One region of the Pediococcus claussenii ATCC BAA-344 genome, then DNA from elsewhere that is predicted to be linked to it. Evidence: predicted binding sites of a transcription regulator. Region 1 holds the regulator's gene; each other region holds the start of a gene.
The links. Region 1 encodes NrdR, which represses ribonucleotide reductase genes. Its sites were predicted from a motif close to ACACNATATATNGTGT; they were not measured.
Positions count from the first base shown of each region.

Region 1 (3,218 bases):
AGTTAAGGGTAAAACGATCAAACAGGTGAATGTGCGATATGACAAAATGGTTTCGCCAAATCCTGATGAATTTAAGTCTGCACTAAAGGGAAAGAAAATCCTGGATATTGAAAGACGCGGGAAATACTTAATATTTAGATTCAGTGAAAACCTTTCAATGGTTTCTCATTTGAGGATGGAAGGAAAGTACGCTGTTTTACCTCATACAGAGCCGCTTAGCAAGCATGATCATGTTATCTTTGAACTCACCGATGGAAGCGATCTAAGATATAATGATACACGTAAGTTTGGAAGAATGAACCTGGTTCCAAGCGGTAAAGAGTTGACAGTAGGAGGATTAGCAACAATTGGGCCGGAACCAACCCCCGAGACATTGACATTTGAGTATTTATCGCAGAGGTTACGAAGTAAAAAAGTGGGGATGAAAAGTTTTCTTCTCAATCAGTCAAACGTGGCAGGGTTAGGAAATATTTATGTTGATGAGGTTTTGTGGCTAACCAAGGTACACCCGTTACAGCCATCTAATACGTTAACAGACGAAGAAATAAAGGCGTTACGCCTTAATATTTTTTCTGAACTTGAACGTGCAATTAATGCACATGGCACGACAGTTTTTTCATACCTTAATGCAGCGGGGCACGCAGGAAGTTTTCAGAATCAGCTAAATGTATATCACCGGCAAGGGAAACCTTGTCCACGTTGTGGAACCTTGATTGAGAAAATAAAAGTTGCTCAAAGAGGGACTCATTTTTGTCCTCATTGTCAAAAGCTGAGGTTGCCAAATGACTAAGGTTATAGGATTAACTGGTGGAATTGCTACTGGGAAATCTACAGTGAGTGATTATTTTAAAAAAATTGGATTTCCGATCGTTGATGCTGATAAAATTGCACATGAGATTTTGCAAAAAAAAAGTGTACAGAAAGCATTGATTAAACAATTTGGCGCTGAAATTATTACGGGGAAACACGTTGATCGGAAAAAATTAGGAAGCATTGTTTTTAAAAATGAAAATGCTTTGAACGTTTTAAATGAAATTGTGCAACCTAAAATTAGACGGATGATATTAAAGCAATTGAAGCATTTTAAAAGGAATAACAGGGTAGTAGTACTTGACGCACCAATCCTTTTAGAACAAGGGTATCAAAATGATGTAGATTTTTTGATGGTAGTTGCAGTAGATCGCGTAACTGAAATATCGAGATTGAAGCAACGCGATTCCCTTTCAAATGTAGAAGCAGAAGAACGAATCAATGCACAAATGAGCTTGAATGACAAAAAAAAGCTTGCTGATATTGTCATTGATAATAGTGGAACAATTGCCGATACAGAATTACAAGTGTTAAAATGGCTTGAAAACAACTTATTAGTAAGATAATTTATGAGGTGAATTGATTGAGATGTCCGCACTGTAATAATAATAGCTCCAGGGTAGTGGATAGTAGACCTACCGACGAAGGAAGGGTAATTCGCAGACGCCGTGAATGTGAAAACTGCGGATTTCGTTTTACAACGTTTGAACGTGTCGAAGCTACTCCATTGTTAGTGATTAAGAAGAATGGGAACCGTGAGGAATTTGATCGAGATAAAATTTTACGCGGTCTTATTAGGGCAGCAGAAAAACGTCCAGTAAAGATGGATGAAATGACAGATATTGTGGATAAAGTTGAGAATAAGGTCAGAGCACTTGGAGAAAGTGAAGTTTCAAGTCAAGCAATTGGTGAGTATGTTATGAATTTGCTACCAGACATTGATGAAATTGCCTATATTCGATTTGCAAGTGTTTATCGACAATTTAAAGATATGAATGTATTTATGAATGAGTTACAAGAAATGATAAAAAAGGAACGAAAAAACAAGGAGCACTAGAGTGGCTGAAAAGTATGTGATAGCACCAAATGATAGTTTTATCATTGATAATGACCGTCAATTAAATAGTGTTGAGCGTGAAACTTTAGATGTTTTATATCGACCACTAATGCCATCAGAAGCGTATAGCCTCATTATTGAACTTTGGAAAGTGTCAGAAATCGATAAGTTTCAATTGCAGCGACATTTGAATAGCTTTTTGTGTTCAAACTTGAGGCTTAACATTAATGAATTAGATAATGGTCGTAAGTATGTGGAAGCTCTTGGATTAATGGAGACTTTTCGTAAACCGGCGGATGGACACAGTAGTCTGATTTATCGACTATTGCTGCCAGCTCAACCAGCGACTTTTTTTAAAGACAACTTTCTAACAACATTACTACTTCAAAATACTGGTGAAGAAGAATTTAAAAAACTAGTAAATTATTTTAAGCGAACTAAACATGACTTTAATGGATTTCAGAAAATCTCTAGCACCTTGGCGGATATATACCAGGTTGAACAAAATTTGGTGGATAGTTCTAGTCTGGTAAAACAGGCTGGAAGAGCAATTGGTTCAGAGAAAAAAAATAATGATCCAGTTTTAAATAAGAATTTTGATTTTAATCTGCTGAGCAGTTTGCTAGAAACAAGCTATGTGGACCCCAAAAGCTTAAAAGATAATTATGATTTAATCATGGTTGAACAGACTTTGTATAACATAAGTGAAACAGAGATGGCAAAATTAATAAACCAATCAACTGATTTTAGAACGAATGAAATTGATCTTGCCAAGTTAAAATCTGCTGTTTTTCAGTATCAACGTGAGAAGTTTAGCGACAATCAAGTGGTGGAAGAAAAAGAAGATAAAGTGAGCTCTGACAAAGATTTGGTAAAAAGCGAAAAGCGGTTGGCAAAGATTGCACGTGAGCTAGCGCCTATTGAATTTTTAAGCGACCTTAAGATCCAAGTTGGTGGAGTTGTAACTTCGTCTGAACGTTATACGGTTGAACAAATGGTAAATCGCAAGGTACTGCCATTAAGCGTGATCAATATATTGATTTATTATGTTATTGTTGATCAGGATAATACAAATGTTAATAAAAATTTCTTTGATGCAATTGCTAGTGACTGGAGTAAGAAAAGAATCAAGAATCCAGAGGAAGCTATTAAGCAGATTAAAGAGCGAAAGCAAAAACAAAATACTCCTGCATCAGCTAGTCACCGTAGTAGAAGAGTCGTCGCCAAAGAGACTTTGCCAGAGTGGGCAAAAAAGTCATCCATACAAGCTAATACTGGTAAAAAAGGTAGTAAAAAAGTAAGTAATTCTTCTGTTGAGGAACAGTTAAAAGCTTTGAGAAATCGGAATAGG
Region 1 covers NC_016605.1:1,130,280-1,133,497, reverse strand. The annotation lists gene mutM (DNA-formamidopyrimidine glycosylase) at 1-790, shown strand, start outside; gene coaE (dephospho-CoA kinase) at 783-1,376, shown strand; gene nrdR (transcriptional regulator NrdR) at 1,394-1,867, shown strand; gene PECL_RS05455 (replication initiation and membrane attachment family protein) at 1,869-3,218, shown strand, end outside.

Region 2 (3,218 bases), 150 kb from region 1:
ATAAGGTTGATCAATTCAAATTGAACCTTGCGGAATGGTAATAAATTCTCTATAATCAAATACATCGAAAGAAGAGGTTGCTTCAAACATTAGTAGGTGATTAAGACGAAAAGCGTCGAAGATGTCATGCGAAAGGGTGCGAAGCCGAAACTAGCATGCGCTTTTTCAATTGTTGGTTGGGGCACATTTTAACAGAGTGTGAACTGTCGTAACCAGATACGGTTGCGGAGCGCTATCTACGATTTGACTAGTGATACTAACGGGTCTTTTTGTGAGCGGATGCTTTCAAGAAGACTTTTTTTATTGCATAAAGGTTGAAATTAGCGCCTTCTGCGAATTTTAAGGAGGTCATTTTATGGCAAAGGAAGTTGAGGAAAACAATCAAGTTGAAAGAGCGCTTAAAACCCGCCATATTTCAATGATTGCGTTAGGAGGAAGTATTGGAACTGGTTTATTTGTTGCAAGTGGATCAGCCATTTCAACAGCCGGTCCTGGTGGAGCATTATTTGCGTATGTTGCAATGGGAATTATGGTGTACTTCTTAATGACAAGTTTGGGAGAAATGGCAACTTATATGCCAGTCTCTGGTTCGTTTGCAACGTATTCAACTAAATATGTTGATCCGGCGTTTGGATTTGCCATGGGTTGGAATTATTGGTTTAATTGGGCAATAACTGTAGCCGTTGACATTAGTACAATTTCACTTATTATGAAATTTTGGCTACCAGATATTCCAGGATGGATATGGAGTATGGTGGCTTTAGTGGTAATCTTTTTAGTTAATGCTTTGACAGTTAAGGCTTTTGGTGAAGCGGAATACTGGATTGCCATAATTAAAGTTGTAACAGTTATTGTATTCTTGATTGTAGGTGTTTTGACGATTGTTGGAATTATGGGTGGACATGCAACACTACTTGAAAACTTCGTGTATAAAAAAGCACCGTTTGTTGGTGGTATTCCATCGGTTTTGGGTGTTTTTGTAGTTGCAGGTTTTTCGTTTCAAGGAACCGAATTAATCGGAATTACAGCTGGGGAGTCTGAAACTCCTGAAAAAAGCGTTCCTAAGGCAGTTAACCAAGTCTTCTGGCGAATTTTGCTTTTTTATATTCTCGCAATTTTTGTTATTGCATGTATCGTTCCATACACAAGCCCAGATTTATTAGGGTCCTCAGCCAGCGACATTAAAATTAGTCCGTTTACTCTAGTGTTTAGAAGAGCGGGATTAGCTGGGGCTGCTGGCGTTATGAATGCTGTTATTTTGACGTCTGTTCTGTCATCAGCAAATTCGGGTATGTATGCCTCAACAAGAATGCTTTATTCGATGGCTAAACAAGGATATGCGGCTAAGTTCTTCGAAAGAACTACAAAACGTGGAATTCCCTTGGCAGCTCTTGTTGGTACAACAATTGTTGGATTGCTAACGTTTATTGCAAGTATTGAAGGACCTGAGATTTATATGTGGCTCGTTGCAGCAAGTGGTTTAACTGGATTTGTTGCTTGGGTAGGGATTGCAGTATCTCATTGGCGGTTTAGAAGAGCCTACGTTAAGCAGGGAAAAGATTTAGCAGATTTAAAATACCGTGCTAAATGGTTCCCAGTTGGTCCTTTGTTTGCTTTTGTTTTAAGTATTGTTGTTATTATTGGACAGGATTTAGACGCAGTTAAACATTTGAATTGGGAAGCAATGGGTATTACTTACATGTCGATCCCACTATTCATTATTTTGTTCCTATACTATAAGATAAAATACAAGACTCATTTGATTCCGTTAGATGAAGTTGATCTAAGCAAACCAGATATCACTAAAGAATAGAAAAATCAAGATATTGTTTTGAATCAGAATGATGATACAATATGTAGTGCTGATGTTATGAATAGTTACTATAGATGAACATTATTTTTAATTCAAAAGGGGAACAAACATGATTGCATTATCAGGACCAATTGGGGCAGGGAAAACAACTCTTACCGAGTTACTTACTAAGCATTGGGATAGCCAAGCTTATTATGAGTCAGTTGACGATAACAAGATTTTGCCGTTATTTTACAAAGATCCAAAACGGTACGCATTTTTGCTTCAGATTTATTTTTTAAATAAGCGGATGGATAGTATCAAGGCTGCCTCTGGCTTGTCGCGAAGCGTAATGGATCGTTCAATTTATGAGGATTCACTGTTGTTTCATTTAAATGCCGACATGGGTAGAGCAACTGATACAGAAGTTTCAATCTATGATTCACTGTTAAGTAACATGATGGAAGAATTGCCTAGGCTTTCATATCAGAAAAATCCTGATTTGTTAATTCATATTGATATTTCTTTTGATACAATGTTAAAGCGAATTAAAAAAAGGGGTCGATCATATGAGCAGATTGATGCCGATCCTGAATTGTACGATTATTATAAGACTTTGAATCAACGTTATGTTAAGTGGTTTGACAAATATGATCAAAGTCCCAAGATTAAGATTAACGGTGATCAACTTGATTTTGTTGAGAGTGTTGATGCACGTGCTAAGGTTTTAGATCTAATTGATGCAAAAGTTGCAGAAATGTAATTAATTACGTACAATGTCTTTAGAGAAAACGCGATACGTTTAAAGTAGGTTAACAGAGAGGCGATGTTGATGGGAGTCGCTAACCGAAACTCCGACGTTGAATGCGGGTGAGTAGTGTCACACGGTGATTCCGTTATCATCTCTTTTGAGTGTACTGTATTTTTGCAGTGAACTTGGGTGGTACCGCGAAACGAGCCTCTTCGTCCCATGATTTTTGGGAGAGAGGCTCGTTTTTTTATGATATAAGGAGGAATTTATATGTTAGATTTAAAGCTAATTAGAAATAATCCAGATGATATTAAGGCTAAGTTGGCTACACGTGGTGTAAAAGGCGAGACAATTGACAAGTTAATTGCAAAGGATGAAGAACGGCGTGATTTAATCGTTAAAAGTGAAAATTTAAAAAAGTTACGCAACGAGGTTTCTGATCAAATTTCGCTTAAGAAACGTCAAAAAGAAGATGCAACAGAACAAATCAAGGAAATGCAATCCGTAAGTAAGGATATTAAAGAACTCGATGAAAAACTACAGAACTCAGCCAAAGAGGTTGATGATATGGCTGCGCATTTACCAAATATTCCACATCCAGACGTTCCAGTTAGTCTAACGGAAGAGGGAAGCGTTGAATTGCGCAAGGACGGTCAACCAAGAAAGTTTGACTTT
Region 2 covers NC_016605.1:1,283,558-1,286,775, reverse strand. The annotation lists gene PECL_RS09740 (GNAT family N-acetyltransferase) at 1-41, shown strand, start outside; lysine riboswitch at 64-243, shown strand; gene PECL_RS06360 (amino acid permease) at 356-1,813, shown strand; gene PECL_RS06355 (deoxynucleoside kinase) at 1,923-2,555, shown strand; gene serS (serine--tRNA ligase) at 2,814-3,218, shown strand, end outside.
Region 2: a site for NrdR is predicted at 1,848-1,863, ahead of PECL_RS06355 (deoxynucleoside kinase). Genes of this name have one in related genera too.

Region 3 (3,218 bases), 630 kb from region 1:
AGAAGTGTCAGTGACGTATGTCAGTGCACGAACCATACTATCGACAGATTTTCCAAAATCAGGGGATGCCATCATATTAACAATGTTTGTAGAACCTAAGTTACAACTAATATCAGTCCCTAAAGAAGAATACTCTTGTTTATCATCAATTACTGATGGAGTCTGAACTTGCATGATTTCAGAACAAAGGTTACTCATAACAATTTTTCCATAAATTGGATTTTCACGGTTAGCAGTGTCAACATTCACAATGTATGGGTATCCTGATTCTTGTTGTAATTTGGATAATTCGTTTTCAAGATTACGTGCTTTAATTTTGGTTTTTGTGATGTTGGGGTTATTAACCATATTGTCGTATTCTTCAGTTATATTAATGTAAGAGAAAGGCTTCCCATACTCTTTTTCAACACTATATGGGCTGAACAAATACATGTCAGCATCAGCTTTGATTAAATCGTAAAACTTATCAGGAACAGTTACACCAAGAGAGAGGGTTTTAACGCGAATTTTTTCATCCGCATTTTCTTTTTTCGCTGATAGAAATTGGATAATGTCAGGGTGAAATACACTCAAGTATACAACTCCAGCTCCTTGACGTTGGCCTAACTGATTAGCATATGAAAAGCTGTCTTCCAATAATTTCATAACTGGAACGACACCACTTGCAGCACCTTCAATTCCCTTGATAGGAGCGCCGGCTTCCCGAAGATTGCTAAGATTGATTCCTACTCCGCCACCTAATTTTGAAAGTTGTAACGCTGAATTAATGGTTCGGCCAATTGAATTCATGTCATCTTGTGCTTGGATTAAAAAACAAGAGACCAGTTCACCCCGATGTTTTCGTCCAGCATTTAAAAAGCTAGGGGTTGCAGGTTGATAGCGTTGATGGATGATTTCATCAGCAATATTTATAGCCAAGTCTTCATCACCATCAGCGAAATAAAGGGCATTCATCGCAACTCGATCAATAAAATTTTCTAAATAAGTTTGATTATCATTTGTGCGTAGAGCGTATTGAGCGTAGAATTTGTAAGCCGCCATAAATGACTTAAAGTGAAAATTTTGACTTTTTAAAAAATCATACAATTTCTCAATAAAGGTTAGGCTGTATTCCTTGAGGATTTTTTCATCAATGTAATCTTCACGAGTTAGATAATCAAAGCGATCCTGAATGGAATTAAAAGTCATGGTATTTGGACGAATATTCTCAGTAATAAAAGCTTCTAGTGCCTCGTGATCTTTGTTTAGTGGAATTTGATTATTCACTGGAATATTAATTTCGTTGTTCAAATCATAATAGGTGACATCTTTTAAGTCTTTGAGTGCCATTGTTTTCATCCTTTCAGTTGAGTTCTAAAAATAAAAAAGAACACTCCGTTAAGTTTAATCAAACGAAGCGTTCACTGGGTCAGGAAGTGTAAGAATACCTGAATTACATAGCAAGTGCTTTTAATTCGTTTGGTCTAAATCCTGCAATTGCTTTGTCTTCAGATACTTGAACTACTGGAACAGATTGAAAACCTTGTGCCTTAAGTTGATCAATGTATTCAGGATTAGTATTGATATTTCTTTCAACGAATGGAATTTCGTGTTCCGAAAGAAAACGCTTTGTCATCTTACATTGCATACAGTTGTTTTTAGTATAAATAGTTACTTCGCTCATAAAAAAGACCTCTCTTCAAAAATGTTTATGGATTAAGTATACCGCTTTAAAGATTAAAAACAACAAAAAAAGCACAATATATAGTGGCTTAAAATGAAACTCTGCTATATATTGTGCTGTGACGCTGTTTTTAAATTATTAAATTTTAGAATTGCAGTTTTATTCTGTAATTACTTTACTGTATTATACTAGTAGAATTTGGAGGTTAATTCAATGACAGATTATTACTTTACAGAGAACCCAAACGCTGAACATGCAGAAGAAACATGGACTTTTGAGCTTAAAAAAAATTTTTTTACGTTCACAACAGATAAAGTGCTCCATAATTGTTAGACAAGAAATCTAATAGTTATGGAGCACTTTTTCTATGGTCAAATATAGTTCAGAATTAAAAGCAGAAGTCGTTAGTGAATATCTTCAAGGTGACATTAGTATCAGTCTTCTTTCAAAGAAACGTAACTTGCCTCGAATACAAGTAGGTAGATGGATACAAAACTTTCGTTTGAGCGGCGCAGACGCTCTTAAACGAAGAAGAGTTAAACGAAGTTTCTCAGTTGAGTTTAAAGTTGATGTGATAAACTACTATCAAACTCATGATGAAACTTTAGCCGAAGTATCCGCAAAATTTGATGTTAATTCTTGTCAAATCAGTCTTTGGAGGACAGCCTTCAATCAGTATGGTATAGAAGCCTTGAAGCCTCATCCGAAAGGCAGAAAAACCAAAGTGAAACATAATCAGAAGAAATTACGTAAGTTAGTAAACAAGAACGAAATCGATCAACTTCGTGAAGAATTGACGAAAAAGAATCAAGAATTATATGATGCAAAATTGGAGAACGAAATCTTAAAAAAATCAATGACCCTGTTCGGAACCTCAAAGGACGAAAGAAAACACAAATAGTTGATCAGATCAGGGTCGAACAAGAGTCTCTTCCGAAATCTAACCGGTATAAAGTCGGCGATATTCTTAAGACCATTGGACTTAAGAAAGCGACTTATCATGATGAACGTAAACGTATCAAAAATTATGTAGATAAGTATGAAGATGTAAAAGTAGAGATACTAAAAATTGCCGAAAGCGGAAGATATCGCGGACGTCTAACCTACGGTTATCGTCGCGTTCAAGAAGAGCTCATTAAATTAGATATCCATCTATCAGACGCCGTAGTGCGTCGTTTGATGGATGAATTAAATGTTCAAGTAAGCCTTTATAACCGCCACAGAAATGGTAGATATTCATCTTATAAAGGTACAGTTGGAAAAGTGGCCCGTAACGTTCTACATCAGCATTTTAATGAAACCGTACCTTTCAAAGTATTACATACCGATGTTACACAAGTACGCTTGGCCGATACTAAGTGGGCTTACGTTTCAGCTATTACTGACGAAGCAAGCAAGGAAGTTTTAGCATTTCAAGTAAGTAATGGTCCTAACAGTAAACTAATTATGGATACACTCGATGAACTCACAGAAAATATTCCGGAAGGAATAAAACCAATAATTCATTCAGATCAAGGTTGGCATTATCAATTGAATTACTATACCGATAAACTCT
Region 3 covers NC_016605.1:495,412-498,629, forward strand. The annotation lists gene nrdE (class 1b ribonucleoside-diphosphate reductase subunit alpha) at 1-1,329, opposite strand, end outside; gene nrdH (glutaredoxin-like protein NrdH) at 1,433-1,663, opposite strand; gene PECL_RS02335 (helix-turn-helix domain-containing protein) at 2,031-2,564, shown strand; gene PECL_RS02340 (IS3 family transposase) at 2,561-3,218, shown strand, end outside.
Region 3: a site for NrdR is predicted at 1,735-1,750, ahead of nrdH (glutaredoxin-like protein NrdH). Genes of this name have one in related genera too.